DNA from 3 places in the Billgrantia sp. C5P2 genome. Region 2 is predicted to be linked to each of the others. Evidence: predicted binding sites of a transcription regulator. Region 2 holds the regulator's gene; each other region holds the start of a gene.
The links. Region 2 encodes LexA, which represses DNA repair genes until DNA is damaged. Its sites were predicted from a motif close to TACTGTNTANNTANACAGTA; they were not measured.
Positions count from the first base shown of each region.

Region 1: a site for LexA is predicted at 6,990-7,009, ahead of ACRWQA_RS16865 (LexA family protein). Genes of this name have one in related genera too.
Region 3: a site for LexA is predicted at 8,904-8,923, ahead of recN (DNA repair protein RecN). Genes of this name have one in related genera too.

Region 1 covers NZ_CM128542.1:3,656,547-3,666,788, forward strand. Annotated here, with positions in the region: gene ACRWQA_RS16835 (sensor domain-containing diguanylate cyclase) at 1-987, shown strand, start outside; gene tadA (tRNA adenosine(34) deaminase TadA) at 964-1,455, opposite strand; gene ACRWQA_RS16845 (acyl-CoA thioesterase) at 1,519-2,340, shown strand; gene ACRWQA_RS16850 (methyl-accepting chemotaxis protein) at 2,465-4,216, shown strand; gene ACRWQA_RS16855 (bifunctional nuclease family protein) at 4,277-5,149, opposite strand; gene ACRWQA_RS16860 (Y-family DNA polymerase) at 5,243-6,520, opposite strand; gene ACRWQA_RS16865 (LexA family protein) at 6,517-6,975, opposite strand; gene ACRWQA_RS16870 (MgtC/SapB family protein) at 7,136-8,413, shown strand; gene ACRWQA_RS16875 (DUF1428 domain-containing protein) at 8,418-8,780, opposite strand; gene ACRWQA_RS16880 (RNA polymerase sigma factor) at 8,825-10,072, opposite strand; gene ACRWQA_RS16885 (YciI family protein) at 10,082-10,242, opposite strand, start outside.
Region 2 covers NZ_CM128542.1:2,513,480-2,523,721, forward strand. Annotated here, with positions in the region: gene ACRWQA_RS11535 (CoA-acylating methylmalonate-semialdehyde dehydrogenase) at 1-155, shown strand, start outside; gene hglS (2-oxoadipate dioxygenase/decarboxylase HglS) at 245-1,606, opposite strand; gene ACRWQA_RS11545 (2-aminoadipate transaminase) at 1,609-2,880, opposite strand; gene ACRWQA_RS11550 (hypoxanthine-guanine phosphoribosyltransferase) at 3,069-3,647, opposite strand; gene nagZ (beta-N-acetylhexosaminidase) at 3,697-4,710, opposite strand; gene ACRWQA_RS11560 (L,D-transpeptidase) at 4,833-5,351, opposite strand; gene ACRWQA_RS11565 (TetR/AcrR family transcriptional regulator) at 5,353-6,021, opposite strand; gene lexA (transcriptional repressor LexA) at 6,218-6,865, shown strand; gene dinB (DNA polymerase IV) at 7,007-8,056, shown strand; gene ACRWQA_RS11580 (energy-coupling factor ABC transporter permease) at 8,059-8,730, opposite strand; gene purU (formyltetrahydrofolate deformylase) at 8,763-9,617, opposite strand; gene ACRWQA_RS11590 (ribonuclease J) at 9,860-10,242, shown strand, end outside.
Region 3 covers NZ_CM128542.1:4,490,546-4,500,787, forward strand. Annotated here, with positions in the region: gene carA (glutamine-hydrolyzing carbamoyl-phosphate synthase small subunit) at 1-276, opposite strand, end outside; gene dapB (4-hydroxy-tetrahydrodipicolinate reductase) at 539-1,342, opposite strand; gene ACRWQA_RS20930 (MBL fold metallo-hydrolase) at 1,477-3,441, shown strand; gene ACRWQA_RS20935 (DMT family transporter) at 3,423-4,352, opposite strand; gene ACRWQA_RS20940 (DUF2218 domain-containing protein) at 4,349-4,630, opposite strand; gene dnaJ (molecular chaperone DnaJ) at 4,810-5,961, opposite strand; gene dnaK (molecular chaperone DnaK) at 6,067-7,998, opposite strand; gene grpE (nucleotide exchange factor GrpE) at 8,121-8,750, opposite strand; gene recN (DNA repair protein RecN) at 8,969-10,242, shown strand, end outside.

The DNA of each region.
Region 1 (10,242 bases), 1.1 Mb from region 2:
ACGGACGTCATCATGCTGCTGCAGGGCGTTCCCGGCATCATCCACTACCTGCCGATTCCGCTGAATGAGCGGCAAACCCTGGGCGCCGTGGCCATGGTCATCAGCCTGCCGATGCTGGCGGAAACGCTGTTCAGCGAAGTCGACCGGCAGCACACCAGCCTGCTGCTCACCCAGGGCGAACAGGTCCTGGCCAGCCAGGTCCCCGACATCCGCCTCGGCCCCTGGCAGCACGAGGTGCAGCTCGACGTGGGCGGCGTACCACTGGGCCTGGATATCCAGCCCAGTCACTCCCGGCTGCTGCAGCAGTTGCCTCGGCATCCTATCGTCAGCCTCGTCACCGGCCTGACCCTGGCCTATCTGCTCTACCTGGTACTGCACGGCTATACCCGCCTGGCGCATCAGCATCGCCGGGTGCACGTCACCAATACCGAACTGCGCCGCGAGATTCGTACTCGCAGTCGGTTGCAGGAAGAGGTCGAGTGGCTGGCCCGGCACGATGAATTGACCCAGTTGCCCAACCGCCGCCTGTTCATGGAGACACTCGACGCCAACGCCACGCAACGGCCATTGAGCGTATTGATCTGCGATGTCGATCACTTCAAGCATATCAACGACCATCAGGGCCACCTGATCGGCGACCGCTACCTGGATCAGTTGGGCCGAATAGGACGTGAAATTGTCGAACCGTACGGTGGGTTGTTCGCCCGCTATGGTGGGGAAGAGTTCGTTGCCTGCCTGCCGTTGGCCGACCCCGTGCAGGCACGGGAGGTGGCTGAAGCACTGCGCCAGGGGCTGCAGGACGCCGAGCTACGACATCACGATGGCAAGATCCTGACGGCCAGTATCGGCGTCGTCACCCTGGTCGACGGCCCGCTTGACGTCGCCATCCTCATGCAGGCTGCCGACGATGCGCTCTACCGCGCCAAGGCCGAGGGGCGCAATCGGGTCAGGGTCGCCCCGCCATTAACCATCACCGAAAGCGTCTGACGAGGCTGCCCCGCTGTCACGCCGGATTTCGAAGAAGGCCTTGAGCATCTTCGCCGCACGTGCGGCGAGCACCCCTCCCTCCACCGCAACCCGATGGTTGTGCCAGGGCTGGGCGAACAGGTTGGCCTTCGACTCCACCATGCCGGTACGCGGTTCGGCAGCGCCATAGACCAACCGGGCGATACGGGCATGGATGATCGCTCCGGTACACATCAGGCAAGGCTCCAGGGTGACGTAGAGGGTGCAGCCGTCGAGGCGATAATTGCCCAGGTGCCTGGCGGCAGCACGCAGCGCGCGAATCTCGGCGTGGGCGCTGGGGTCGTGGCCCGAAATGGGGGCATTGTAGCCGGCACCGACGATCTCGCCGGCGGCATCCACCACCACCGCCCCCACCGGCACCTCGCCGGCGGCCAGCCCCTCGCGGGCCTGGTCCAGCGCCCGGTGCATGTAGAATTCGTCACTGCGCATCGGCGCGGACTCCGTTATGCTGTTTGCCTGAAACAACCGTATGATACGCCCAGAGGAAGCCCCATGACCGATGCCCTGAATGCGCTCGTCGACCTGCTCGGCCTGGAAGAGATCGAAGAGAACCTGTTCCGCGGCCGTAGCCAGGATCTTGGCTTGCCACAGCTGTTCGGTGGCCAGGTACTCGGCCAGGCACTCTCGGCCGCCTCTCACACGGTGGATACCAGCCGCCAGGCGCATTCGCTGCACGGCTATTTCCTGCGCCCCGGCGACCCGCATCGCCCGGTAGTCTATCAGGTCGACGCCGTGCGCGATGGCGGCAGCTTCACCACTCGGCGCGTCACCGCCATCCAGAAGGGGCGTCCCATCTTCTTCTGCAGTGCCTCCTTCCATGGCCGCGAAGAGGGCATGACCCACCAGATAGCCATGCCCGGGGTCACCCTCCCCGAAGCGCTGGACCAGGATCCGAACGCTCGCCTGGAGCGCTTTCCCGGCCATCCCATCGAGTTCCTGCACCTGGGTGACGAAGCCGAGCCAGGCCAACCTTCGCGCAAGCGGCTGTGGTTCCGCCTCACCGGTGAACTGCCCGACGATCCCGCCCTGCACCGCTACCTGCTGGCCTACAGCTCCGACTTCAACCTGCTGACCACGGCCCTGGTGCCCCATGGTATTACCTTCCGCGACCCCAAGCTGCAGATCGCCAGCCTCGACCACGCGCTGTGGTTCCATCACGACGTCAAGGTCAACGACTGGCTGCTCTACGATATGGACAGCCCCTGGAGCGGCGGCGCCCGCGGCTTCGCCCGGGGCAGCATCTATGATCGCAACGGTCGACTGGTTGCCTCCTCCGCCCAGGAGGGCCTGACCCGCCTGCGCGATACTCCCTGAGACCACTCACTGACTAATGTCGTAGCCACGGGGAGTCAGGAAGACCTAAAGAATTGTTGAGACCGGCCGAAGTTAGTAAGTACTTACGATCGTATCAGTACATTACTAGCTTCGAGGTTTCGCAATGCAAGCATCGGCTCCCAAGACCCCATTCGCACTGAGCCTTCAGGTTCGCCTCCTGCTCCTGGTCCTGTTGCCCCTGCTGCTGACCACACTCAGCCTGGTGGTCATCGATGGCTATACCCGCGCCCAGGACAGCCGAGTCAATTTGGAGCATCAGCGGGAACTACTCATCGACACGCGCAGGACCGGGGTTCGCGACGTGGTCGAGAGCGCTCACTCAGCCATCCAGCCCATCCTGGAAGCCTCCGACCTCAGCGACGCCGAGAAGCGCGAGCGTGCCGCCGAGATCCTGCGTGCCATCCGATTCGAGGGCGGCAACTACGTCTTCGCCTATCAACACGACGGGCTCAACGTGGTCACCGCGCCGATGCCCGAGCGCGAAGGCACCAACATGATCGGCGTGCAGGCGCCCGATGGCGCCTACATCATCCGCGACCTGATCGACGTGGCCCGCCAAGGCGGCGGCTACTACTCCTATCCGTGGGAGTATCCCGGCACCCGCAGCATCGAAACCAAGTACTCCTATGCCGTCAACGTGCCCGAGTTCGACTGGATGCTCGGCGCCGGGGTCTACACCACCGACATCGATGCCGCCATGGCCAACGCCAAGGCTCAGGCGACTGCCGAACTGCGCCAGTCCATCCTGACCTCCGCATTGCTTGGGCTGGGACTGTTCGTCGTTGTCGCCTTCGTGTCGACCTGGCTGGTGCGCCGTACCGTGGCACCGATCCGCCGCACCGCCGCGGCCATGCGCGACATCGCCAAGGGCGAAGGCGACCTGACCCGTCGGCTGAAGGTGGAGAGCCGCGACGAGATCGGCGAGCTGGCGAACCAGTTCAACGCCTTCGTCTCGCGTATGCAGGACACCCTGCGTGACGTGCGGCGCAGCACCGCGAGTGTGAATCAGGCCGCCGAAGAGATTGCCCAGAGCAGCGACGAGCTGGCCACCCGCACCGAACAGGCGGCCGCCAACCTGCAGGAGACCTCCGCCTCGATGGAGGAGATCACTGCCACGGTGAACCATAGCGCCGAGTCCGCCGAGCAGGCCAACCAGTTGGTGGTGGCCACGACCCAGGTGGCGCGCGAGGGTGAAACCGCCATGCAGCGCGTCGAGCGCACCATGGCCGATATCGATACCTCGTCGGGTCGCATCGCGGAAATCATCAAGCTGATCGACAGTATCGCGTTCCAGACCAATATCCTGGCGCTCAACGCCTCGGTGGAAGCGGCTCGTGCCGGTGAACACGGTCGCGGCTTCTCGGTCGTGGCTCAGGAAGTTCGTACCCTGGCCAGCCGCAGCAGCGATGCCGCACGCGAGATCCGCCAACTGATCGACGCCTCCGCGGCCCATACCCGAGAGGGCAGCAGCATCGTCAAACAGGCCGGCGAGACCATGCGAGAACTCGTCGCCAGCGTGGCTCGGGTCAGCGACGTGATCGCCGAGATCAGCGCCGGGGCGCGGGAACAGAATGCAGGCATTGGCCAGGTCAATACCGCCGTGGCCGAGATGGACACCATGACCCAGCAGAACGCCGCCATGGTGCAGCAATCCTCCACCGTGGCCGGTGAAATGCGCCATCATTCGCAGCATCTCAGCGACCTGGTCAACACCTTCATTCTCGGTGAGGAAACTCCAGCTCAGGCGGCAATGCCGCGGCATACCGCAGCTCCCCAGCGGGCGCTTCCCCGCCCCGCCACGGACCCCAAGCCGCGCAAGGCGCACGTTAGCGAGGAGGAATGGGAAACCTTCTGAGGACCGGCGGCCGGCCATGGAGCCGGCCGCAGCTATCACGGCTTTGACTGGTCCAGCATCTCAGGTACGAACGCCCGGCACGTCATGCCGCAGCCGCGGCACGGGCTGCGGCGGGGGAACATCGGTGGTGACTTCCAGTTCGTTCTCCTCGCCTTCCTGCCAATAACGCAGCCGGGCGTCTTCGTCCACGGCGGTGTCGCGTACCAGCTCGAGGTAGCGCAGCGGTGTGTCGGGTACTTCGCCGTTGACCTCGAGCAGCAAGGCGCCGGGGCGTAGTCCGGCCTCTGCCGCCGGACCGCGCACGTCGCTGACCAGCACCCCGGGGCGGTCGGGCAGGCCCAGCGCCTCGCGCAAATCGTCGGTGACTGGCGTGACGCTTATGCCCAGCGCCACGACCACCTGTTCATCCAATCCTTCGTACTCGATGTTCCGAGCCGCCTCGAGCACCTTGGGGGCCACGTGAATGCTTGCCCCGGCAAAGAGGGCCAAGGCGATGGCATCGCTAGGTCGGCTGTCGATGAGCAGCGTCTCGTCACGCCCCGGCAGGCGCAGTTCCAGCATGCCGAGAAAGGTGTGATCGACGATCGCATCGACGTAGACCCGCTCCAGAGTGGCGTCGATGCCGCCGAGCACATCGCCCAGCAGGTCGTGAGTCATGGGACGGGGAGAACGCTCACCGGCCAGCCCACGCAGGATGGCCCCCGCCTCGCTGACGCCGATGAAGATCGGGATCACCTCGCGCGCACCCGGCTCGCGCAATAGCACCACCGGCGGACCACCGAAGCCGGCCAGCCCCACCGTGGCGACTTCCACCTCGACCATCTCGTCGACTTCGGCGGCGAGTTCACGCGCGCCCGCAGCCAACGGCTCCGCCAACAGCACGGCACCGCACAGCAGCGACAGCAGATAGCGCCAGCGTATGGGCAGTGGCATGAGCATCTCCTGCATGCAGGCAGTCAATATCAGCATGGCACCCGGGGTGCCTCACTGCCACGTCATTACCGACAATCGTTATGCGGCCTGCCATCATTCCGTCTTGACCTTCACCAGCTCCTTCCAGCAGGTGGTGTAGCGCTGGGTACGATGCTGGCAACGCAGTGCCCAGGCGTTGTCCTTGTGCGGCAGGCCGAAGCGCACGGTGTCGCGCCCCATCTCCCGGTTGAGGTGATCGAGGGTCGCCATCAGCCGGTGGCTGCGATCGCGCCGCCGCTCGTCGGCGGGCTCATCCAGCAGCGACAGTTGGCAGCGCCCGGCATCCACCAGGTCCAGCAGCATTACGCCGCATTTCTGGTAGCGATGCCCTTCGAGGAAGATCGCCGCCAGCGCCTGGCGCGTAACGGCGAGGATGCTCGGCGTGTCGCTGCAGGGCTCCGGCAACGCCACGACATGGCTGTTGGCGTACTGGGCATCCCCTGGGCGGTGCGGGTTGGTGCGCACGAAGACGAGTACCGCACGGGCCATGCCGCCCTGTCGGCGCAGCTTTTCAGCCGCCCGGGCGGCATGCTGCCGCGTGGCGGCCTTCAGGTCGGCAAGCTCGCTGCTCAGCTTGCCGAAGGAGCGCGACACGAGAATGCGCTGGCGCGGTACGGACAGATCCTCGAGTTCGATGGCTGGACGGCCGCGCAGCTCCCAGACGATGCGCTCGAGCACGACCGAGAACGCATCGCGAATCCACTTGGGATCGGCCTGCCGCAATTGCCAGGCCGTCTCGATGCCCATCAGCTCCAGTCGCTCGGCCGTACGTCGGGCCACGCCCCACAGGCCAACGACCGGTAGTTGCTCCAGTACCTGGCGGGTCATGTCGCTGTCGGCCTCGAGCAGGCAGACCCCCTCGTAGGCCGGTTCGCGCTTGGTCAAGCGGTTGGCCAGCTTGGCCAGTACCCGGGTGGGGGCCAGACCCACGCCGGCCGGAATACCGGTCCAGCGCCGCACCGTCTCGCGCAGTCGCCGGCAATGGGCTTCCAGCGCCCCGGGCTCGAAGCCGGAAAAGTGCACGAAACTCTCGTCGATGGAGTAAAGCTCCACCGCCGGGGAGAACTCGGCAAGCACCTGGTTCACCCGGCGCGAGACATCGCCGTAGAGGGCGTAGTTGCTGGAAAGCAGCACGGCCTGGCGGCGAATGGCCGGGGGTAGCTGGTGCAGTGGCGCCCCCATGGCCACACCCAACGCCTTGAGTTCCCGTGAGCGTGCCACCACGCAGCCGTCGTTGTTGGAGAGCACGCCAACCGGCAGCCCTTCCAGATGCGGGTCGAAGGCTCGCTCGCAGCTGACGTAGAAGCTGTCGCCGTCGACCAGGGCGATCATGCCGGCGCTCCCGGAAGCGCATGGATCACATGGGTCACCACGCCCCAGACATGACATTCGCGCCCTTCCAACGGAATCGGCGCAAAACGCGGATTGCTGGCCAGCAGCATGGTTCTCCCACGCTGGTGCGCCAACCGCTTGACGGTGAGTTCACCATCCACCGCGATCACGATTACCCGTCCCGGCAACGGCTCCAGGCTGCGGTCCACCACCAGCAGGTCGCGGTCGTGGATGCCATCGCCCTGCATCGAGTCTCCCTCGGCACGCACGAAATAGGTGGATGCCGGACGTCGCACGACATACTCATGCAGATTGAGATCGCCATCCAGGTGATCGTCGGCGGGGCTGGGGAAACCGGCGCGTACCCGGCAGCCCAACAAGGGTAGATACTGCGGCATGGGCGATGTCGCGGCTCTACCGACGATGCGCAGCGCGAAGAGGGGGACAAGCGACATGGGGCCTCCAGCAAACCTGTAAATAAATACAGTATCCGGCAAGAATCTGCCCGCTGGCAAGCGCCTCGCTGAGGTGAAGGGCTGGCCTGCCCATCTTGGTGGTTGAAGGCGGCAGCGCGACGTTCCACGCTGGAGAGAGATTATCCAAGGAAGGAAGGCAATGGACGACCTTGCCAGCGACTTTCTGGCCGACAATACCGTGCTCATAGAACTTGCCGTGGCGCTGCTGCTGGGCGCGCTGATCGGCATCGAACGCGGCTGGGTCGCTCGCGAGCGGGAGTGGGGCGAGCGGGTGGCCGGGGTGCGCACCCACGCCCTGGTGGGACTGTTCGGGGGCGTGGCGGCCCTGCTCTCGGAAGTGCTGACGCGCTGGGCCTTTCCGCTGATCTTCCTGGCCGTGGCGATGATCGCCCTGGTCGGCTACCGGGCGCGCATGGATCAAAGCCGCGACTACAGCATCACCGGACTGGTCGGGCTGCTGCTGACCTTCTGCTTCGGCGCCCTGGCGGTAGCGGTGGACATTGGGCTGGCCACGGCCTGCGCGGTGGTCACGGCGCTGATCCTCGACAACAAGCGCGAAATCCACGGCCTGCTCAACAAGCTGCAGGCCAACGAACTCGATGCCGGCCTCAAGCTGCTGTTGATCAGCGTGGTGATGCTGCCGCTGCTGCCCAACGAAGACATGGGCCCCGGCGGCGTGCTCAACCCCTACGAGATCTGGTGGCTGGTGGTGCTGATTGCCTCGATCTCGTTCGTCGGCTACTTCGCCGTGCGCCTCGGCGGCACCGAGAAGGGTATCCTGTTCACCGGGCTGTTCGCGGGGCTCACCTCCTCCACCGCCCTGACCCTGCAGTACGCCCGCCAGGCACGCCGCGAGCCGCAGCTCGCCCCGATGCTCGCTGCGGGCATCCTGCTGGCTTGCGGCACCATGCTGCCGCGTCTCTTGCTCTATGCCGCCCTGCTCGGCCCCGCGCTGCTGCCGCGCCTGTTGGCGCCGGTCGCTGCCATGGGCGTGACCCTCTTCCTGCCGGCGCTGTGGCTATGGCGCCGCCATCGCCGCAACCTCAAGGCCGACCGGCCGATGACCCAGAACCCGCTGGAGCTGCGTGCCGCGCTTCTGCTCGGGGCCCTGTTGACGGCGGTCATGGTGCTGGGTGAGTGGCTGCGCGCCTGGCTCGGCGATGCCGGCGTTTACCTGTTGGCCGCCGTTTCCGGCATGGCGGACGTGCATGCCGTTGCCCTGTCGCTGAGCCGCATGGCCGCGAGCACCATCGAACTCTCCACCGCCGTGAAGGGCATCGTGTTGGCGGCCTCGGTCAACAACCTGTTCAAGGTGGTGCTGTCCGTCAGCGCCGGCAATGCTCACCTGGCCCGCTGCATTGCCGGCCCGACATTGGCTTCCGCGGTAGTGGGGCTGGCTGTCGCCTGGTTGCTCTAGGCTCCTAAGGCATCCTCAGCGCCTCACGGAACCCGCCCCAGATCATGCGCTTGCCATCGAACGGATGGTTCGACGGATCCATCATATCGGCCATGCGCGGGTCCTCCATCACCTTGGCATTGATGCGATCGCGCTCCTCACGCGAGGCGTAGAGGATCCAGGAGAAGATCACCGTCTCTCCCGGTTCAAGCTTGACGCTCAGGGGAAAGGAGGTGTGCTCTCCCGGCGGGACGTCATCGGCCACGCACTCCACGTACTCCAGGGCGCCGTGTTCGCGCCAGATTTCTCCGGCCCGCCGGGCCATGTCCAGGTAGGCGTCGAGATTCCCTTCGGGAACCGGCACTACGAATCCATCGACGTAGCTCATGGGAATGTCTCCTGAATAATGAACTTGGTGATAGCCAAGAGGCCTCATCCCTCTTTCGAGCCAGCCAACGGCAAATCGACATCGGCGGCGGTTGCCATTACCTCGCGCAAGCGGCGTTCGAGGAAACGTCGCTCGGCGTCGTGCGTGACCAGTTTCAGCGCCTCGCGGTAATGCATCGCCGCCTCGTCATGGCGACCCAGCCGGCGCAGCAGGTCGGCCTGCGTCGCCGGCAGCAGGTGATAATGGGGCAGATGGATCTTCTCGAGCAGCTCGAGGCCCGCTTCCAGCCCATCGGCCATGGCGATCGCCACGGCCCGGTTGAGCGCCACCACAGGTGTGGGCTGAAGGACGTAGAGCAAGCTGTAGAGCGCGGCGATACGCCGCCAGTCGGTCTCTGCCGGTGTTGCCGCCTGGGCGTGCAGGGCCGCTATGCCGGCCTGCACCGCATAGGAGCCAAGCGGGTTGCCGCGTAGCGCCACCTCGATATGGGCGATGCCCTCCTCGATCTCGTCGACATTCCAGCGCTTACGGTCCTGATCCTCCAGCAGCACGATATCGCCGGCCTCGTCGGTGCGCGTGTTACGCCGGGAATGGTGCAGCAGCATCAGCGCCAGCAAACCGCGCGCCTCGCGCTCGGCCGGCAGCAGCCGCACCAGCATCCGCCCCAGGCGAATCGCCTCGGCACAGAGATCGCTGCGCACCCAGTCGTCGCCGAAGCTGGCCGCATAGCCTTCATTGAAGATCAGGTAGATCACCGCCAGCACCGACTCCAGGCGCTCGCCCAGCGCCGTGTCGTCGGGAACCTCGAAGGGAATGCCCGCATCGCGGATCTTGGCCTTGGCTCGCACCAGCCGCTGGGCCAGGGTCGGCACCGGTACCATGAAGGCGCGAGCGATCTCCTCGGTACGTAGCCCGCCCAGGGTATGCAGCGTCAGTGCCACCTGGGCGGATCGCGCCAGGGCCGGGTGGCAGCAGGCGAAGACCAGGCGCAGGCTGTCGAGCGGCTCGGCCTCGAGGTCCTGATCGAGCAGCAGTTCCAGGTGTTGGCGCAGCTCGTTGCCCTTGCGCTCGCGCATCTGCTGGTGACGCAACTGGTCGACCACCTTGTGGCGGGCGGTGGCAATCAACCACGAGGTCGGGTTCGGTGGCCAGCCCTGGACCGGCCACTGCACCATCGCCGCCTCGAAGGCCGCCTGCACGGCGTCCTCGGCCAGTTCGAAATGGCCGAACCGGCGAATCAGGCTGGCCAGCACGCGGCCATACTCACGGCGATAGAGATCGTCCAGGGTCACTCAAGTCCCTCATAGTCGATAGGCGGGGTCCACCGGCCGTACCTCGACCGAGCCGCCGACCCGTAGCGGCGGGATGCGCCGGGCCAGCCCCAAGGCCTCGTCCAGGTCGCGGCACTCCACTACGTGAAAGCCACCCAACTGCTCGCGGCTCTCGGCGAAGGGGCCGTCCA
Region 2 (10,242 bases):
ACCACAGCTTCGGTGGCTGGAAGCGCTCGCTGTTCGGCGACCTGGCCGCCTATGGGCCGGATGCCGTGCGCTTCTACACCAAGCGCAAGACCATCACCCAGCGCTGGCCGTCGGCTGGGGTCCGTGAAGGGGCACAGTTCTCCTTCCCCTCCTGACGCCAGGCAATAGCATGATGAAGCCGAACCAGGTCTCCTGGTTCGGCTTTTTCATTCATTTTTGCTCCTTCCCTCGGAGCGGCGGCCATTCAACCGACCAGTGCCTTCAATACCGTTTCGCGAGAAACCCGCTCACGCTCGGCATACAGCGCCAGCTCGTCGGCGACCGGTGCCCCGAGAGCCTGCTCGAAGGCTTCGCGATTGGCACTACCGGCATAGGTGCCGCTGTGCCCACCGCCCAGATTCGACTGGAAGATTCCGGCCGCACTCACCGGCAGGAAGTCCTCATAGGTCAGCGGCCAGGCCGTGACCAGGCCACGCTCGATCAGCTCCTCCAGGTTGCCGCTCTCCACACGCCCGGCGGCCTCACCGGCTTCGGTGAGGCGGTAATGGCAGAACGCCAGGCCCTCACGCCGCAGGGTCTTCTCGTCATCGGGGAAGTCGGCGAAGATCTCTTCGAGTACGCTCTGATGCGCCGCGTTGTCGAGGCCGGCGGTGCGGCGCCGTGCATCGCCCAGCAGGCTGTCGTAAAGCTCACGCCCCCTGGCGGTCAGCGCCATGCCGCGCTGCTCGACCTCACCGAAGCGGGCGGTATGTGTGCCCTGCCGCTCGCCGGCAAAGCGAATCTCCTCCTCCAGGGCCTTGAAGCTGGTCTGGCGCAGCAGTATCGGGCAGGCGCGACGGGGCGGCCCTTCGATAACCGCCTTGGGATTCATGCCGGCATCGGGCATGCGTCGCTGCGTCTCGTCGATGTTCAGCGTGCGCGGCGTCAAGTGGTTGATATGCGGCCCGCGAAAGCAGACCACGTCGGCGATCAGGCGATGCTCGGCGTGCAATGCTTCGTAAGTCTCCAGATCCACCGTGGCATCGCGATGCCAGCGGAAGGTCTCCAGGGCCTCGGCGATGAAGCGCTCGGCCTGCTCCTCGTCGAGCCCGCCCTGCGCTTCGTGCAGTTCGATCGACGCCCGACAGCCGTCGGTGAAGATGTCGCGCCGGGCCAGAATGGCGGCGGCGCGCTCACGCAATGCCTGGCTCTCGATCAGCTCGAGGCGCAGCAGCGAAGTGAAGATCCGGAACGGGTTACGGGCCAGTGCCGCATCGTCGATCGGGCGGAAAGCCGTGGCGTGTACCGGCACTCCGGCCGCGGAAAGATCGTAATAGCCCACCGGATGCATGCCCATGACCGCGAAAAGGCGGCGCAGCACGGCCAGCTCCCGTGCCGTACCCACGCGGATGGCACCATGGCGCTCGGCACCGAGGCGTTCCAGCTCGCCGTGAGCGGCCAATCGCGCGGCCAAGGCGGGGTCGGCCTCGAGTGTTTCCCGATTCACTCGCTCGACCAATTCGAGCAGGGTCCCGTACTGAGGCACCTCGGCCTGGTACATGGCCGACATGGCCCGGGCGAAACGTTCGCGAATGTCATCGGAACAGAGGAAACGGGACGCGGGCACTTTCATGCCTCCTTGATATCGAGTTGAATGAGTGACTCCAGGGCATGCTCGATGCATGCGAGCCCTTCCGTCATGATTTCGGGTTCAGCAGTGAGTGGCGCCAACAGGCGCAACACGTTACGCCGACGGCCGCTCGGCATCAGCAGTACACCGGCCTCACGCGCCGCCGTCAGCAGCGTGGCTAGATGCTCGCCGCCGCTGGCCCGGATCGTATCCTCGAAGACGATCCCGCGCATGGCTCCTATCCCGGTGAGCTTCCCCACCATCGGAAAGCGCCCGCTTGCCTGCCAGCGCCGATGAGCCTCGACGATCAGCGCCTCCTGGCGCGCTCCCCAGGTGGTCAGGGCTTCCTCGCTCATCAGCGCCATCACCGTCCGCGCCGCAGCACAGGCCATGGCATTACCCGAGTAGGTGCCTCCCAAACCGCCCTTGGGAACGGCATCCATGAGTTCCGCCCTGCCCGCTACCGCGGCCAATGGCAGCCCCGCCGCCATGCTCTTGCCCATCAGCAGCAGATCGGGCTCGACCCCCAGGTGGGAGAAGGCGAAGCGGGTCCCGGTTCGCCCGAAACCCGACTGGATCTCGTCGAAGATGAGCACGATGCCGTGACGATCGCACACGTCGCGCAGCCGCATGGCGAAGTCACGACACAGCAACCGGAAGCCACCCTCGCCCTGGACCGGTTCGACAATGATGCATGCGACCTCATCGGCAGGCGTTGCGACCTCGAAGAGGCGCTCCAGGGCGGCCATGGCCTGGTCGGCATCGACACCGCTATCGCCACTGGGGAAAGGCACGTGGTACACCGGACCCGGCAAGGCGCCCAGCCGGTTCTTGTAGGGCTTCACCTTGCCGTTGAGATTCAACGCCGCCAGCGTGCGCCCATGGAAGCCGTCATCGAAGGCGATGACCGTCTGCCGTCCGGTCGCCGCGCGCGCCACCTTCAGTGCGTTTTCGGTGGCCTCGGCCCCGCTGTTGGTCAACATGCAGGAAAGCGGATAGGAAACGGGCACGAAGGTGGCCAAGGCTTCGGCAACCTCCAGATAGCCGCGGTGCGGCACGGCATTGAACGCCGAATGCATCAGCGTATCGACCTGCGCCTTTACCGCCTCGACGATGACGGGATGCGAATGGCCCAGGTTGAGTACGCCGATGCCGCCAACGAAGTCGATGTAACGATTGCCGCGCTCATCCCACACCTCGGCATTGCGCCCCCGCTCGATGCAAACGGGATGCACGACACCCAGGGCCTGGCTGATATGAGGAAAGTCCATGTCGAATGCCTGCACTCGTCAAAGGTCAAGTGACCTCAATGAGAACAGACGGCTGGCCCGCTCCACAAACGAAAAAAAGACGCCTATGCATTCCCAAAAGTCATGCTGAAAGGCGTCTTTAACGTACTCGGGCGGGTTTTCAGGTAGATGGAGGTACGACAAAACCCACCCATTCCTGAATGTATGAATCAAAGCCCTTTGGGAGCGAAGATGCCCGGCGCGTTGCGCCAGTAGCCCTTGTAGTCCATGCCGAAGCCGAACACGTAGCGGTCGACCACTTCGAGGCTGCAGTAGTCGGCCTTGAGGCCGGGTACCGACTTGCGGTCGTGGCGCTTGTCCACCAGCACCGCGGTGGAGATGCTGGCCGCCCCCGCCTCGCGGCAGTAGGCGAGTATCGCCGCCAGGGTGGCGCCTTCGTCGAGGATGTCGTCGACGATCACCACGTGGCGATCGGCCATGGGTATCTCCGGCGAGACCCGCCAGAACAGCTCCCCTCCGCGCAGGCCGCCGCGATAGCGGGTGGCGTGGAGGTAATCGACCTCCAGCGGGAAGCCCAGGCGAGTCAACAGGTGGCCGGTGGTGATCAGGCCACCGTTCATCACGCAGTAGAACACCGGTAGCTTGTCCCCCAGGTCGGCAGAGATCTGCTCGGCCATGCGGTCCAGCGCGCGCTCGACCTCCTCATGGCTGATCAGGCAGTCGGCGTTCTCCATGACGTCGCGCATGGAGGCAAGAGATTCGTGAAAATCGGCTTCGAGCTTGGGCATGAAGGACTCGTATCAGTACAGGTAATCGAATGGGTTTCGGTCAGGCAGTTCAGAACGAAGCCATGGCCTCGAGCCGTGCATGCACACGACGCCAGCGCCCCAGCGCCTCGATCGCCTCGATGTCGGGACGGGCCCGGCCGTAGCGCAAGCGCGCCGTCAGGCGTGTGGTCCGTCCTTGGCAGGCTTCCAGCGCCTCGAGCGCAGCGGCGCGGTCGTTGCACACCAGCACCATGTCGCAACCGGCGTTCAGCGCCGCCAGGGCTCGCTCACCCGGCGTACCGGCGAAACCGGCACCTGCCATGCCAAGGTCGTCGGAGAAGATGGTGCCCTTGAAGCCAAGCGACTCGCGCAGCAGGCCCAGCCAACTGCCGGAGAAGCCTGCCGGACGCGAGTCGAAGGCAGAATAGATGACGTGGGCCGGCATGACGCCATCGAGCCGAGAGGCGAGTTCGGCAAAGGGTATCAGGTCGTGCTGACGCAGCGCTTCGAGCGGGCGCTCATCGACCGGCAGCTCCAGGTGCGAATCAGCCGCCACCCCGCCATGTCCGGGAAAGTGCTTGCCCACCGCCGCCATGCCGGCTTCGTGCAGGCCACTGATGAACGCACCGCCCATGGCCGCGACGGCCTGAGGACTGGAGGAGAAACTGCGATCGCCAATTACGCTGGAGATGCCGGTATCGACATCGAGCACCGGGGCAAAGCTGAGATCGAGCCCGCAGGCCGCCATCTCCATGCCTAGAAGCCAGCCGGTATCCAGGCACAACCTCAGGGTCACTTCCGGAGTGGCCTCATAATCCCGGCCGATCCGACCCATGGCGGGTAGACGAGTCACTCCTTCACGGAGCCGCTGAACCCGGCCACCTTCCTGGTCGATGGCCAGCAGCAGTTCGGGGCGAACGCGCCGAATGCTATCGCACAACTCCCGCACTTGCCGCGCATGCTCTACATTGCGGCCGAACAGGATGACACCTCCCACCTCGGGACGCTTGAGCAGCGCGCGCTCTTCTTTGCGTAATGCGGTGCCTTCCAGATCGAGCATCACCGGGCCAAGGGTCTGGGTCATGTTCGGTGTCCTTGGGGCATGAAAGGGAGCTGATTCTAGACTAAAGCCGCCTACGGCAACAGCCATCCATGACACACCTGAACCGAACCTCAGTGGAACCGGCATGCCTGCGCCTTATCTCGTCATTCGTGCAGCCAGACGGGCGTGCCGGGCAGTGCCAGTGCGAAGACCTCCAGCAGTGCCTCGTCACGCATGCGGATACAGCCATGTGAACGAGCCTCACCCATCGGCTGATCCGGCGGTGTGCCGTGTAGATAGATATAGCGCCTCTGTGAGTCGACGTCGCCGCCACGATTGAAATCACGCTCGAGCCCGCACAGCCAGAGGATGCGAGTCAGGATCCAGTCGCGCCCCGGGTGAGCGGCCGCCAGCGCCGCGCTGTAGATCTCGCCGGTGGGGCGCCGGCCCCGAAACACCGTGCCAGCCGGCTGACCGCCGCCGATCGCCGCTCGCACGTAATGCCAGCCCAACGGCGTGCAACCGCTGCCCTCTTGCTGGCCCGTTCCCGCCAGTGCCGTCGACACCGGCCACTCCGCCAGGGGGCGCTCGCCTTGCCACTGGACGAGGCACTGGCGACCGACATCGATCTCGAACCAGTCCCCATCCCGGGGCGGTAAAGCGTCCAGCCGAGGGGTGCGCATATCAGCTCGCCTTGGCCGGCTGCATGGCGGGAGGCGGAGGCAAAGGAGCGTTCATGGCAGCTACCACCACGGGACGCAGACGACGTATCAGGTCGCGCACCGAGACGTGCTCATGGTAGTCCTTCTCCGCAATGTCACGCAGTGCATCGAGGCCGGACAGTGTGAAGATAACCGTGCCGAGGACGAAATGCAGGCGCCAGAACCGCTCGGCATCGGGCAACTCCGGGGTGGCGAGTCGCACCAGCTCGGTAAAGCGAGTGAAGACGCTGCCGTACTCCTCCTGGATATGGCGGCGCAGATGCCCCTGGGCCTGGCTGTAAGCCAACCCCAACAGTTTCATGAAAACCTTGAGGCTATGTTTCTCGGCGGGCACTTCGAGCACGGTGCGTGCCATGGTCTCAAGTAGTTCCTCCAGCGGAATGACACCGCCCGCGTGGCGTGCTTCGAGTTCATCGAGGGCATGATGAAAACGCACGGTGAAGGGATCGAGATAGCGCGAGAAGACCGCCTGTATCAGTGCCTTCTTCGAGCCGAAGTGATAGTTGACCGCGGCGAGGTTGACGCGAGCCTTGCTGGTGATGGTGCGCAGCGAGGTCTCGGCGAAGCCGCGCTCGGCGAACAACACCTCTGCGGTGTCGAGAATGCGCGTGACGGTATCGGTTTGGGCCATGATCAGTTTCCACTGAAAACATCTGTTTTAAACATTACAAAAGTCTACGACATTACGCTTTATCCCTCAACATATGGCGTTCCAGATTCGTTTTAAACATCTTCTGAGCGACTGCCGAGGCGGAACATCACCTTTTACTGTATGGGCTTCCATGCTGTATACTTGACCAATACGGCAGTCGCCACTGGAGTTCGCCATGACACGCCCACTGACCTCGCGCCAGCAGAACGTTTATGACTTCATCGTCAAGACCATGAACGAACTCGGCTATCCGCCAACCCGTGCAGAAATCGCCCGAGCGCTGGGCTTTCGTTCGCCCAATGCCGCCGAGGAACATCTGCGCGCACTGGAGCGCAAGGGCGTGATACGGGTGATTCGTGGCACCTCGCGCGGTATTCGCCTGCCGGCTCAGGAGGTCGATAGCACCCTCAGTGAGCCAGGCAACGAGGGACTGCCCATCATCGGCGAAGTGGCTGCCGGCAGCCCTGTTCTTGCCGCCGAGCACATCGATCGCTATTGCCCCCTGCCCCCGGACTTCTTCACCCCTCGCGCCGACTACCTGCTCAGGGTACGTGGCCTGTCGATGAAGGATGCCGGCATCCTCGAAGGCGACCTGCTGGCGGTACATCGCACCGATCGCGTACGCGACGGCCAGATAGTGGTGGCGCGCCTGGAGGACGAAGTCACGGTCAAGCGCTTCCACCGCCAGGGGCACCATGTGGTGCTGGAAGCCGAGAACGCCGATTTTGCGCCCATCGAGGTGGATCTGCGTCATCAAGAGTTGGAGATCGAGGGTATCGGGGTGGGAGTTATACGCGGCGGCAGCGGCCAAGCTTTGGGTTGATCGCTTCCTGAACTCGACCATACGGCGTTGGAGCTCTCCTCGGAATGCTCATTGACTACAGTCAACTCCGCTTCCTCGTCGAGCTCCGCCTTGTCTGGTCGTCGCTCAGAAAGCGCTCTAGCTGAGCGGAACGACGCCCCCATGAGCCGCAAGATCCTGCATGCCGATTGCGATTGCTTCTACGCCGCGGTGGAGATGCGCGACAACCCCTCTCTCCGTGAGGTGCCGCTGGCGATCGGCGGCAGCGCCGAGGGGCGCGGGGTCATTGCCACCTGCAACTACCCTGCCCGTGCTTACGGCATTCATTCCGCCATGCCGACGGCGCGGGCGCTGCGCCTGTGCCCTCACCTCACTCTGTTGCCCGGCGACTTCGACCGTTACCGCGAGGCTTCACGGCAGCTGCTGGCGATCTTTCACGAGCTGACGCCGCTGGTGGAGCCGCTGTCGCTGGACGAGGCTTTCCTCGACGTCACCGACGTGACCCGCTTTTCGGGCAGTGCCACCTGGATGGCACGCTGGCTGAAGGAGGAGTGCTTCAAGCGGGTGGGTATCACCGTCTCGGTGGGCGCCGCCCCGGCGAAATTCCTGGCCAAGATTGCCAGCGACTGGGAGAAGCCGGACGGCCTTACCGTCATCGCCCCCTCGCAGGTAGACGACTTCCTGCGCGAGCTTCCAGTCACGAAGCTGCACGGCGTTGGTCCGGCCACGGCCAAGCGTCTGCAGACCCTGGAGATCGCCACCTGTGACGATCTGCAGCGCATTCCACTGGAGCGCCTGCTGCAGGAGTTCGGCAAGTTCGGACGACGCCTGTTCGAGCTGGCACGGGGCATCGACGACCGGCCGGTGCGCATCGAGCGCGAGCGAAAGTCGGTGAGCGTGGAGACCACCTTCGCCACCGACCTGCCCGACCTGGCGCACTGCCACACTCAGCTGTCGCCGCTGTGCGAACGCCTCGAGGCGCGCCTGGCTCGTCATGGCCACCCCCCGATCGCCGGCACCTTCGTCAAGGTGCGCTTCGACGACTTCTCCCTCACCACCCTAGACTCCCGGGGCGGCCTGCCCACTCTCGACATCTTCGCCTCACTGATGCAGCAGGCCTGGGCCAGACGCCAGCGTCCGGTACGCCTGCTGGGCGTCGGGGTACGGCTGGTATCGGACGATGCACGGCGGCAGCTCAGCCTGCCGCTATAGGCCTACTTGGTATCGATATAGCGATGAGCGTTGAACGTCGCAACCCAACTGGGGTGATAGACCATCAGCACGCTGAGCAGCATGCCGGTGAGGAAGGCTTCCGAGGGCATCAGCAGTGGCAGGAAAAGCGCGTACTCCTTGGCCAGATGGACCGCCTCGGGATCGATGGCGCCGAGCAGGACCAACCCCAGGCCCGCAAGCCCAGTCCCCAACGTCGCCAGCGCTGCTCCGAAGAAACCGCACAGGAACAGGAATATCATCAGATTGTCGGGCAGGTAGCGGTCCACGATACGCCATATCGTCACCATGATCGTGACCGGCACCAACCCGGTGATCAGCACGTTCACGCCAAGCAGCGGCCAGCCTGCCTTGCCCAGCGCGAGCAGCGAGAGATTGGCCAGCAAGTTGGTCACAAGCGCCAGCGGCGCCTTGAAGATCAGCGTCATCAGCACCGTCATCATCAGATGCAACGACAGCCAGTCCACCGACTGAGCCCTGAGCTGCCACAACAGTACGACCGCCACGCTCGCCGCCAACCAGCGATGTTGCAGGCCGCGATCGGACAGCAGGGCCTGCCAAGGACGCTGCATCAGCGCCAGGGCCAGTCCCGCCAGTGAGATCAAACCGCTGACGATCAACAGCCACGAGGCCAGAATCGGCTCGGAAAAGGTCATGGCGTACTACCTGCGAAGATCAACTGCCGGGATCAGGCGAAGACCACGGTCTTGTTGCCATGAATCAGCACCCGGTCCTCCAGGTGCCAGCGCAGACCGCGTGCCAGTACCGCCTTCTCCACATCGCGTCCGAAACGGACCAGGTCCTGTGGCGTATGGCAGTGGCTCACGCGGTGTATGTCCTGTTCGATGATTGGCCCGGCATCCAGTTCCTCGGTCACGTAGTGACAGGTGGCACCGATCAGCTTGACCCCTCGCGAATGCGCCTGGTGATAGGGCCGCGCGCCGGCGAATGAAGGCAGAAAGCTGTGGTGGATGTTGATCACCTTGCCGGCATAGCGCTGGCACAGCCGCGGCGGCAGGATCTGCATGTAGCGAGCCAGCACCACGGTATCGGCCTCCATTGCCTCGACATGACGCTCGACTTCGGCGAAGGCTGCGCTCTTGTCGTCGCCTCCAACCGGCACATGGTGATACGGCAGGTCATGCCACTCGACCATGCTGCGCATGTCGTCGTGATTCGAGATGACTCCGACGATATCGCCCTCCAGCTCCCCGGCCGTCCAGCGATACAGCAGGTCGACGAGGCAGTGCGACTCGCGAGAGACCATGAGCACTACCCGCGGTCGGCGGCGCGTATCGCGCAGCGCCCAGTCCATGTCGAACTCGCGGGCCACGGGCGTGAAGGCTTCCCTCAGCTCGGCGGCGGTCATGCCGATGGAGTCGGCAAGGATTTCGTAACGCATGAAGAAACGCCCGGCCTCGAGGTCGGAGTGCTGGCTGGCTTCCGTGATGGAGCCGCCGTGACCGGCAATGAAGCCGGAGACGCGGGCCACGATCCCGCGGCGGTCGGGACAGGAAACGACGAGACGATAATAGTGAGACATGGACCCAACCTGATACGAAACGATATTCGGAGAGCACGCATTGTAGCGAACTCGGCAGACTGGGACACGTCTACCCCACTCAGCACCGGCATCGCATTTGTGGAGGGTTGCGACGTTCCCGTATAGTGAAGTTTCCATTGTCTGGTCATGTTTTGCCGATGCATTCGACTCAAGTCACCATTCGTCCCCGCCGCCGTTCCCCGCTTCACTTCCTGCCACTGGGGGGCTGCGGCGAAATCGGCATGAACCTGGGACTCTACGGGCATGAGGATGAATGGATTGCCGTCGATTGCGGCATGATGATCCGTCAGGACCTGCCGGACACGCCGCTGCAGGTGCCCAGCCTCGAAACACCTGAAGCACTCGGCATTCGTCCCACGGCCCTGATCATTACCCACGGGCACGAAGACCATATCGGTGCCGCCGCCTGGCTATGGCCCAAATGGCAATGCCCCGTATACGCCACACCGCTGGCTGCCGGCCTGCTCCGCGGAAAATTCCTCGAGCGCGGCCTCGCTGTCGATGCCATCCGGGTGATCGAGCCCGGTGAAGCGCTGGAGAGCGGGCCCTTCACCCTGCGCTACCTGCCGTTGACCCACTCGATACCGGAAAGCTGCGCGCTGCT
Region 3 (10,242 bases), 2.0 Mb from region 2:
GAAGTTGCTGGCGATGAGCGGCAGATCGCGGATCACCAGGCCGGCGGCGGCGATCGAGCCCGACTCGACGTCCTCGGCGTTGACGCCGGTGTTACCGATGTGCGGGTAGGTGAGGGTCACGATCTGTCGGGTATAGGAGAGGTCGGTGAGGATCTCCTGATAGCCGGTCATGGCCGTATTGAACACCACCTCACCGCTGGTTCGTCCATCGGCGCCGATGGCCGTGCCGTGGAAGATACTGCCGTCTTCCAGGGCCAATATCGCGGGTCTGTTCAATGCGGGGCTGTTCAAGACAAGGTCCTCCCATGCTGAGGCGAGCCTGAGGGGCGCAGGCTCGGCGGCTATCGTCATTGCGACAGATTCGGCTCGTAAAAAAGCGGGACGAAGCCGATAAGGAACCGGTTTCATCCCGCTTGTTGTCTTTGCTCGGGGGCTGGCCACGCAACAAGCGCGCAGTGTTGGACTGCTGTATTTCAGGCGCCCGGCCAAAATTTTGGAGATGTTACAGGATTCGATCTCATTTGGCTACCGCGATGGCTCACAAACCCAATACATCCTGCATGCCGTACCGACCGTTTTCTTGATCGGCGACCCAGCGCGCCGCGCGCACCGCGCCCTTGGCGAAGGTCATGCGGCTAGAGGCCTTGTGGGTGATCTCGATGCGCTCGCCCTCGGTGGCGAACATCACCGTGTGCTCGCCGACGATGTCGCCGGCGCGCACCGTGGCGAAGCCGATCTCCTTGTCGGTGCGCGGCCCGCACTGGCCGACGCGCTCGAACACGCCGTGCTCCTTGAGCGTGCGATCCAGCGCCTCGGCCACGACCTCGCCCATCTTCAGCGCCGTGCCGGAGGGTGAATCGACCTTGTGGCGATGATGAGCCTCGATCACCTCGATGTCATAGCCCTCGTTGCCCAGCGCCTTCGCCGCGGTCTCGAGCAGCTTCAGGGTCAGGTTCACCCCCACGCTCATGTTGGGGGCGAAGACGAAGGGCAGCCTGTCGCGGTAGCCGTCGAGTTCGGCCAGCTCGTCGTCGGCGAGCCCGGTGGTGCCGATCACCATGCGCTTGCCATGCTCGGCGCAGAAGGCCAGGTTGGCCAGCGTCACCTGGGGCGCGGTGAAGTCGATCAGCACGTCGAAGTCGTCGACGATGGCATCGAGCGAATCCACTGCCGTCACGCCCAGCCTACCGAGGCCCGCCAGCTCGCCGATGTCGGCTCCGGCCAGCGTGCTGCCCGGCTCGACGATGCCGCCGGCCAGGCTGGCCCCGGCATCCTGCTGCACGGCGTTGACCAGGGTGCGGCCCATGCGGCCGGCGACACCGACGATGGCGATACGGGTCATGCGGACTCCTGCAAGTCTGAAGAGTGGGATCGAGGGGCAGTATACCAGAGCACGGGCCCGCAGGGCCGAGCGCTTGGGCAAGGAGGGCGCTTTCGCCCACACTGGGCATAGCGAAGCATCAAGCAAGGAGCGCCATGCCCACGACACCGGAGCCGTCCCACGACAACCCGCTGCTCGACCTGCTGCGCCGCCACCCCCGCGTATTGCTGACCGGCCCGCCCGGCAGCGGCAAGACCACGCTCGTGCGCCGCGTGGCCGCCCAGCTTGCCGATCAGGGCCAGGCTTGCCATTGCCTCGCCGCCGACCCCGGCCTGCCCGGCTTCGGCCCACCCGGTGCCATCTGCCTGGGGCGCTGGGACCCGATGCGGGGGGAGGGTGGCGAATGGCACCTGGAGACCATCGAGGCCCTAGGCACCCTGGACAGTGCGCGCTTTCGCCTGCCGCTGGTCGAGGCGGTGCGTCGTCTTGCCGAACGGGTCGAGGCCGGGCCGCTGCTCCTCGATGCGCCGGGCGTGGAGCGTGGCATCGGCGGCGCCGAGCTGCTCGCAGCACTCGTCAGCGCCAGCCACGCCAGCGCCGTGGTGCGGCTGGCGCCGGAAAACGCGCCCGACCCTTACGCGCAGGAGCGTGTAGCGCTGGACCTGGAAGTACTGAAGTTGCCCGCCGCCGCGGAGGCACGCCACCCAGGGCGCCAGCTTCGCACCCAACGACGTACCGAGGCATGGGACACCTACCTGACCGAAGCCGTGGAGCAATCGCTCGATCTCGTCGGCCTGGCCATTACCGGCACCCCACCTCCGCGCGACGCCCCCCACGCTTGGCACAGGCGCCAGGTCGGCCTGCTCGACGCTACCGGCCGCACCCTGGCCATGGGGGAAGTGCTGGCTCTGGAAGGTGAGCGGCTCAAGCTGCTGGCTCCGCCACTGGGCGACACCCCGCGCACCCTGGTGATACGTGACGCCATGCGCCATCCCGAGGGCCATCTCGGCACGGCGCGCCCCTATCGTGCCCCTTACCCAGCGACACCCGACGAACCATCCCTGAGGCTACCGTTACAGGAAGCCATCGACGGCCCGCGGCCGACGCTGCGCCTCGATGGGGTCCGCGCCACGCTGGTCAACGGCGTGTTCGGCGACCCGCTGCTGCATCTGCGCCTGCGTCATCGCAAGCGCAGCCTGCTGTTCGACTTGGGCGACCCCGGTCGGCTGCCGGCGCGGCTGGCCCACCAAATCAGCGACGTCTTCATCAGCCACGCCCACTTCGACCATATCGGCGGTTTCCTGTGGCTGTTGCGCTCGCGCATCGGCGATTACACGCCGTGCCGGGTCTACGGCCCACCCGGGCTCGCCGGTCACCTGGACGGCTTGATGCGCGGCATCCTGTGGGATCGTGTCGAGGAGAAAGCGCCTCGCTTCGAGGTCTTCGAGCTGCACGACAAGCGCCTGGCCCACTATCGCCTGGTGGCCGGCCAGCCGATGAAGGCGCTCTCGCCGCGCGAGGTCGATGACGGCGTGCTGCACGTGGAGCCCGGCTTTCGCGTGCGAGCGGTCACGTTGGATCACGGCACGCCGGTGCTGGCCTTTGCCTTTGAGCCGGACGTCGAGGTCAAGGTGCGCAAGGAGCGCCTGGATGCGCATGGCTGGGCACCCGGCCCATGGCTCGGCGAACTCAAGCAGCATGTACACGCCGGCGTGGACGAGACGGTGATCGAACTGCCCGATGGCCGCCAGCGGACGGTCGCCGAACTGGCCCAGCACCTGCTACTTTCGCAACCTGGGAAGCGCCTCGTCTATGCCACCGATTTCGGCGATACGCCCGATAATCGCGAACGCCTGCTCACGCTTGCCCGCGGTGCCGAGGTGCTGTTCTGCGAGGCCTCGTTTCGCGAGGATCAGGCGGAGCAGGCCCGGCGTACCGGCCACCTGACTGCCCGCGGCTGCGGCGAGATCGCCGCCGCGGCCGCGGTCGGCCAACTAGTGCCGTTCCACTTCTCGCGTCGCCACGTCGACGACGTGGGCAAGCTCTACGAAGAGATTCGCCGGCATTTTCCGCGCCTGGCCGCCACACCCGGCAGCGAACCCTATTCCGAAGTGGATTGACACTTCTGGGCGCCCTTGCCGTTCTGGCGCAACAGCATGCCGATGGCGGCCAGCACCAGGGCGCTGCCCGGCAGCCACTGCCAGCCGATCTGCTCGGGCGCGGTGGCGAACAGCAACAGCATCGAGACGAAGGGCACCATGTAGCCGTAGGCGGTGACGGCCCCGGGCGTGAGCACGGAGGTGGCACGCTGCATCAACCAGAAGGTGAGCGCGCTGGAGAAAAGCCCCAGATAGACCACCAGGGCGACGTCCTGCCAGCGCATGCCGGCCAGTTCGGCAGCGGGCTCGATGGCAAGCCCCAGCAGGCCGATGGCGAGCCCTCCCAGCCCCAGGCTCCAGAAGGTGCGCACCGCCGCCGACTCCGGCAGCCATTCGCGGGCCAGCCCCCACTTGCTCAGCACCGGGTAGAGTGCCGACGACACGCAGCCGAGGAAGAACACTGCCTCACCGATACCCAGCTGCAGGCCTTTGCCGTGGCTGAGGGCTTCGGCAAAGGCGAGCCCCAGCGCCCCGCAGGCACCCAGCGCCAGGATCGCCGGCAATTGCCAGCCCAAGCGCTCGACGCGAAACCCGAGCCCCAGCAGGTAGGCCAGCAGCGGCACGGTGACGTAGAGCGTGGCCATGGAGAGCGCGGTGGCATGGTGGGCGGCCCAGAACATGGCTGCGAAGAAACCGGCCAGGCACAGCCCCATCAGTGCGTAGAGCGGCAACAGCCGCCAGGGCGGCAGGAAGTCGGGCGAGCGCCGTGCCAACCACCATAGCCCGGCACAGGCGATGGCGAAGCGCAGGGCGGTGAGCGAAAGCGGTGGCAGCTCGCCCATCAACCCCACGGCGGGAAACGACAGCCCGACCAGCAGCGACCACAGCAGCATGCCCAGGTGGGCAAGCCGGGGCGTTATCGGCGCGCTCAATTTTCCCAGACGATCGCCAGGTCCTCGTCGCCCGCCATGCGCTGCAGGTGGGAGTCGACGACGCCTTCCAGGCGGTCGAGACTCTCCTCCTCCAGCGCCTCGATGGCCACTACCAGCTTGCCCGGCTCGACGCGCATCACGCAGGAGCCCTCATCGAACACCACCCGGCTCTCGGTCTCGCCCTGCTCCACCTCCAGCTTGTGCGCCCAGTGCTTGCACAGCCGGCTCATCAGCCTCGCCCCGGACTCCGTGGCGATCTCGGCACGCGACATCGGCATAGCAACGATCTCCATTCGTATTGGAGCTAACAGACTAAGACGCGCGACGGGATCGGCGCCAGTCCTGGCTGGCCCATACGGCGCAACATTACGCTCAGCCGAGCGATACGGCAGTGCGCCAGATGAAAAAAGCCCTCGATACCTGAGGCACCGAGGGCTGCTAATGAGGCGGCCGGGACTTACGGCTTCATATCCTCGAAGAACTTCTTCACGCCGTCGAAGAAGCCGCTCTTCTTGGGCGAGTGGTGGGCGCTGTTGCTGCCCCCCAGGCTCTCCTGGAACTGACGCAGCAGCGCCTTCTGCTCCTCACTGAGATTGACCGGGGTCTCCACCACCACCTTGCACAGCAGATCGCCGGGCGGGCCGCCACGCACCGGCTTGACGCCCTTGGCGCGCAGGCGGAAGAGCTTGCCGGTCTGGGTCTCGGGCGGGATCTTGAGCTTGACCCGGCCGTCCAGCGTGGGCACTTCGAGCTCGCCGCCCAGCGCGGCATCGACGAAGTTGATCGGCACCTCGCACTGCAGGTGCTTGCCGTCGCGCTGGAAGATGTGGTGCGGCTTGATCGCCACCTGCACGTAGAGATCGCCGGGCGGGCCGCCGTTGATGCCGGATTCGCCCTCGCCGTTGAGGCGGATGCGATCGCCGGTGTCCACCCCGGCAGGAATCTTCACCGACAGGGTGCGGGTCTCGCGCATGCGGCCCTCGCCGTGACACTTGTGGCACGGCACCTTGATGTGCACGCCGCTGCCGTGGCAGGTGGGACAGGTCTGCTGCACGGCGAAGAAGCCCTGCTGCATGCGCACCTGGCCATGGCCGTTACAGGTGGGGCAGGTCTCCTTGGTGGAGCCAGGCTCGGCACCCTGGCCGTCGCAGCGGTCGCATTCCACGTGACGCGGCACGCGGATATCCACCGTGGTACCGGCGACGGCACTCTCGAGATCGAGCTCGAGGTTGTAGCGCAGGTCACTGCCGCGCTGCGGCGCATGGGGGCTGCGCCGCCCGCCGCCGCCACCGAAGATGTCGCCGAACACGTCGCCGAAGATGTCGCTGAAGCCGCCGGCACCCGCACCGCCGAAGCCGCCACCGCCGAAGCCTCCGGCCTGGCCGTCTACGCCGGCATGGCCGAACTGGTCGTAGGCGGCGCGCTTCTCGCTGTCGGAGAGGATCTCGTAGGCCTCTGAGACCTCGCGAAACTTCTCCGCCGAAGTGTCGTCACCCGGGTTACGGTCCGGGTGGTACTTCTGCGCCAGCCGTCGGTAGGCCTTCTTGATGTCTTGGGTCTCGGCCCCACGCTCTACGCCGAGCACCTCGTAATAATCGCGTTTGGACATGGGTCCATGCGCCTCCTGGTCTAGGCAGCTCTGCCCGATCCGCGGAAACGGCAACGCGGGAGTCGTCCCCCCGCGCTACCGTCGCCCGTGGCATCGCCTTGGCGATTACTGCTTCTTCTGGTCGTCGTTGACTTCTTCGTACTCGGCGTCGACCACGTCTTCTTCCGGCTTGGCGCCGTCCTCCTGGCCTTCGCCACCGCCCTGCTGGGCAGCCTCGGCCTGAGCGGCGTACATCTTCTGCGCCAGGTTGCCGGAGGCCTCGGTCAGCTTGTCCAGCTTGGCCTGGATGTCGTCCTTGTCGTCACCCTTGAGCGCTTCCTCGAGTTCGGAGGCGGCCGTCTCGATGGCCTGCTTCTCCTCGTCGGTGGCGTGCTCACCGGCTTCCTGGACGGTCTTGCGTGCCGCGTGGACCATGCCGTCGGCCTGGTTGCGCAGGGCCACCAGCTCTTCGAACTTCTTGTCTTCGTCGGCATGGGCCTCGGCGTCGCGCACCATCTGCTCGATCTCTTCATCGCTGAGGCCGCTGGAGGCCTTGATGACGATCGACTGCTCCTTGCCGGTGGCCTTGTCCTTGGCCGAGACGTTGAGGATGCCGTTGGCGTCGAGATCGAAGGCGACCTCGATCTGCGGCACGCCGCGCGGCGCCGGCGGAATGTCGGCCAGGTCGAAGCGGCCCAGTGACTTGTTGCCGCCGGCCTGCTTGCGCTCGCCCTGCAGCACGTGGATGGTCACGGCCGTCTGGTTGTCATCCGCGGTCGAGAAGGTCTGGGTCTTCTTGGTCGGAATGGTGGTGTTCTTCTCGATCAGCGGGGTCATCACGCCGCCCAGGGTCTCGATGCCGAGCGTCAGCGGGGTGACGTCGAGCAGCAGCACGTCCTTGACGTCGCCGCCCAGCACGCCGCCCTGGATCGCCGCACCCACGGCCACGGCCTCGTCCGGGTTGACGTCCTTGCGCGCTTCCTTGCCGAAGAAGTCGGCGACCTTCTTCTGCACCAGCGGCATGCGGGTCTGGCCACCGACCAGGATTACGTCGTCGATCTGGGAGGCGGACAGGCCGGCGTCGGAGAGCGCGGTCTTGCACGGCCCCATCGAGCGCTGGACCAGGTCTTCCACCAGCGACTCCAGCTTGGCCCGGGTCACCTTCACGTTGAGGTGCTTGGGCCCGGTGTTGTCGGCGGTGATGTAGGGCAGGTTGACGTCGGTCTGCTGGGCGCTGGACAGCTCGATCTTGGCCTTCTCGGCGGCTTCCTTGAGGCGCTGCATGGCCAGGTTGTCGCCCGAGAGGTCGATGCCGCTGTCGGCCTTGAACTGATCGACCAGATAGTTGATCAGCGCCATGTCGAAGTCTTCACCACCCAGGAAGGTGTCGCCGTTGGTGGCCAGCACCTCGAACTGGGTCTCGCCGTCGACGTCGGCCACTTCGATGATGGAAATATCGAAGGTACCGCCGCCCAGGTCGTACACGGCGATGGTCTTGTCGCCGCGCGACTTGTCCATGCCATAGGCCAGCGCCGCCGCGGTGGGCTCGTTGATGATGCGCTTGACCTCGAGGCCGGCGATACGCCCGGCATCCTTGGTGGCCTGACGCTGGGAGTCGTTGAAGTAGGCCGGCACGGTGATCACCGCCTCGGTGACGGGCTCGCCCAGGTAGTCCTCGGCGGTCTTCTTCATCTTCTTCAGCACTTCGGCGCTGACCTGCGGAGGTGCCAGCTTCTTGCCCTTCACCTCGACCCAGGCGTCACCGTTGTCGGCCTCGACGATGCCGTAGGGCACCATCTTGATGTCCTTCTGCACCACGTCATCCTTGAAGCGACGACCGATCAGGCGCTTGATCGCGTACAGGGTGTTCTGCGGGTTGGTGACCGCCTGGCGCTTGGCCGACTGCCCCACCAGGATCTCGCCATCATCGGTGTAGGCGATGATGGAGGGCGTGGTGCGGGCGCCTTCGGCGTTCTCGATCACCTTAGCACTGTCGCCGTCGAGCACGGCCACGCAGGAGTTGGTAGTCCCCAGGTCAATACCGATGATGCGTCCCATAGGAAATCCTCGAAAATTCGTTTGCCTTTGATCCATCTCAGCGGCAGTTGCCGCGGTTGACGTCTATCTGGGGGGCGGGGCAAGAATTTTCAAGCCCCGCCACCGTTTTCATCCACTCGAATTCAGCCGGCGGCCTGGCTGACCACCACCATGGCCGGGCGGACGAGGCGGCCGTTGAGCAGATAGCCCTTCTGGATCACTTCCATGACGCTGTTGGGCTCGAGCTCGGGGTTGGGCACCATGGCCATGGCTTCGTGGTACTGCGGGTCGAACGGTTCGCCAGCGGGGTCGAGCGATTCGACGCCGAACTTGGCCAGCACGTCGTGCTGCATCTTCAGCGTCATGGCCACGCCCTCTTTATGAGCCTCGGTGGCATCGTCGCCCATGGCCTCGAGCGCCTTTTCCAGACTGTCGACCACCGGCAGCAGCTCCTTGACGAAGCGCTCCAAGGCGAACTTGCGCGCCTTCTCGGCCTCCTGCTCGGCACGGCGCCGTACGTTCTGCGCCTCGGCGGCGGCACGCAGCGCCTGATCCTTGGCGTCAGCCAGGCTCTGCTCGAGTTCCTCCACCTGGGCGGCCAGCATGTCGGCCTCGGGATTGTCGCTCACCGCCGTCGGCTCCTCGGAGGCAACGCCCTCCTCGTCCCCGGCGACGATGGCATCGTCCAGCTCGCCTTCCATCGGCTCCGGCCGAGCCTCTTCCTCGCGCCGTTCCAGCTCATCGTCGAGCGGGGTCTGGGGTTCTTTAGCCATGCGTATCTCCTGAAGCGTGGTTCGGCCATGCGGCCGCAACGGGTTCGGTTGGGAGAAAGTCTCGAATCTGCCGCCTATATGGGGGCCCTGTCGGCAATCTCAAGAGAGTGGAAGCGTTGATGTACCCTGCGTGCGTTGAGAGAGGGCCTCGACTACTGTATAAAAACGCAATAATGTGTATGGATATCCAGCCCTTTTGCCGGCCGCCGGGAGGTCCCATGCTGATTCAGCTCGCCATTCGCGATTACGCCATCGTCGACAGCCTCGACCTGGAACTTGCCGGCGGCATGACGGCCATCACCGGCGAGACCGGCGCCGGCAAGTCGATCCTGCTCGGCGCACTGGGGTTGTGCCTGGGCGAACGTGCCGATGCCGGCAGCGTGCGTCACGGCTGCGAACGCGCCGACCTCTCGGCGCGCTTCGACATCGCCAGCCTGCCGGCCGCCCGCGCCTGGCTCTCGGAACGCGAACTTCCCGCCGATGACTGCCTGCTTCGCCGCGTGGTAACGGTCAATGGCCGCTCCAAGGCGTGGATCAACGGCCAGCCGGCCACCGTGGCCGATCTCAAGGCGCTGGGCGAACGCCTGGTCGAGATCCACGGCCAGCACGCTCATCAACTGCTGCTGCGCGAGGAGACTCACCTGCGCCTGCTCGATGACTTCGCCGGCAACCGTGGCGCCGTGGGCGAGCTGACCGAGACCTTTCGCCGCTGGCAAGCAGCTCGGCGCCGTCTGAAACAGCTGACCGAGAGCGGCGACGAGGTGCAGGCGCGCCGCCAGTTGCTGCGCTACCAGGTCGATGAGCTCGATCTCCTGGCATTGGGCGAGGAAGAACTCGCCACTTTGGAGCACGAACAGGAGCAGCTCGCTCACGCCGAGGAGACGCTACGCGAGGCGCAGGTGGCGGCCGAATGCTGCGATGGCGACGAAGGCGGCGTGCTGTCACTGCTCAACCAGGCCACGCAGCGGCTCGACCCGCTGCCGGGAAGCGACCGCGGCACGTTGGCCGAGGTACTGGCCATGCTTGGCGAGGCGCGCATCCAGGTCGAGGAGGCCGTACGCGAACTCAACCGCTTCGCCGATACCACCGAGCTGGACCCCGAGAGGCTAGCCTGGGTGGAGTCGCGTCTCAGCGAGGTCCACCGCATCGCGCGCAAGCATCACGTGATGCCGGAGGAGCTGCCCGCACTCCATCAGCGGCTGCAATCCGAACTGGAGAGCCTCGAAGGCGGCGAGCACGACCTCGAGGCGCTGCGCGGCGAGGTCGAGGCGCTGCGCGATGCCTGGCGCGAACAGGCGCGCGCGGTCGGCGAGGCTCGCCGCCAGGCGGCGGGAAAGTTCGGCAAGGCGGTACAGGAGCAGCTCGCCTTCCTGGCCATGGGCAAGGCGCGCTTCGAGGTGGAAGTCGAGGCCCGACAGTCACCGCAGCCGGACGGCATGGAGGAGGTACGCTTCCTGATCAGCGCCAATCCCGGCCAGCCGCCGCGCCCGCT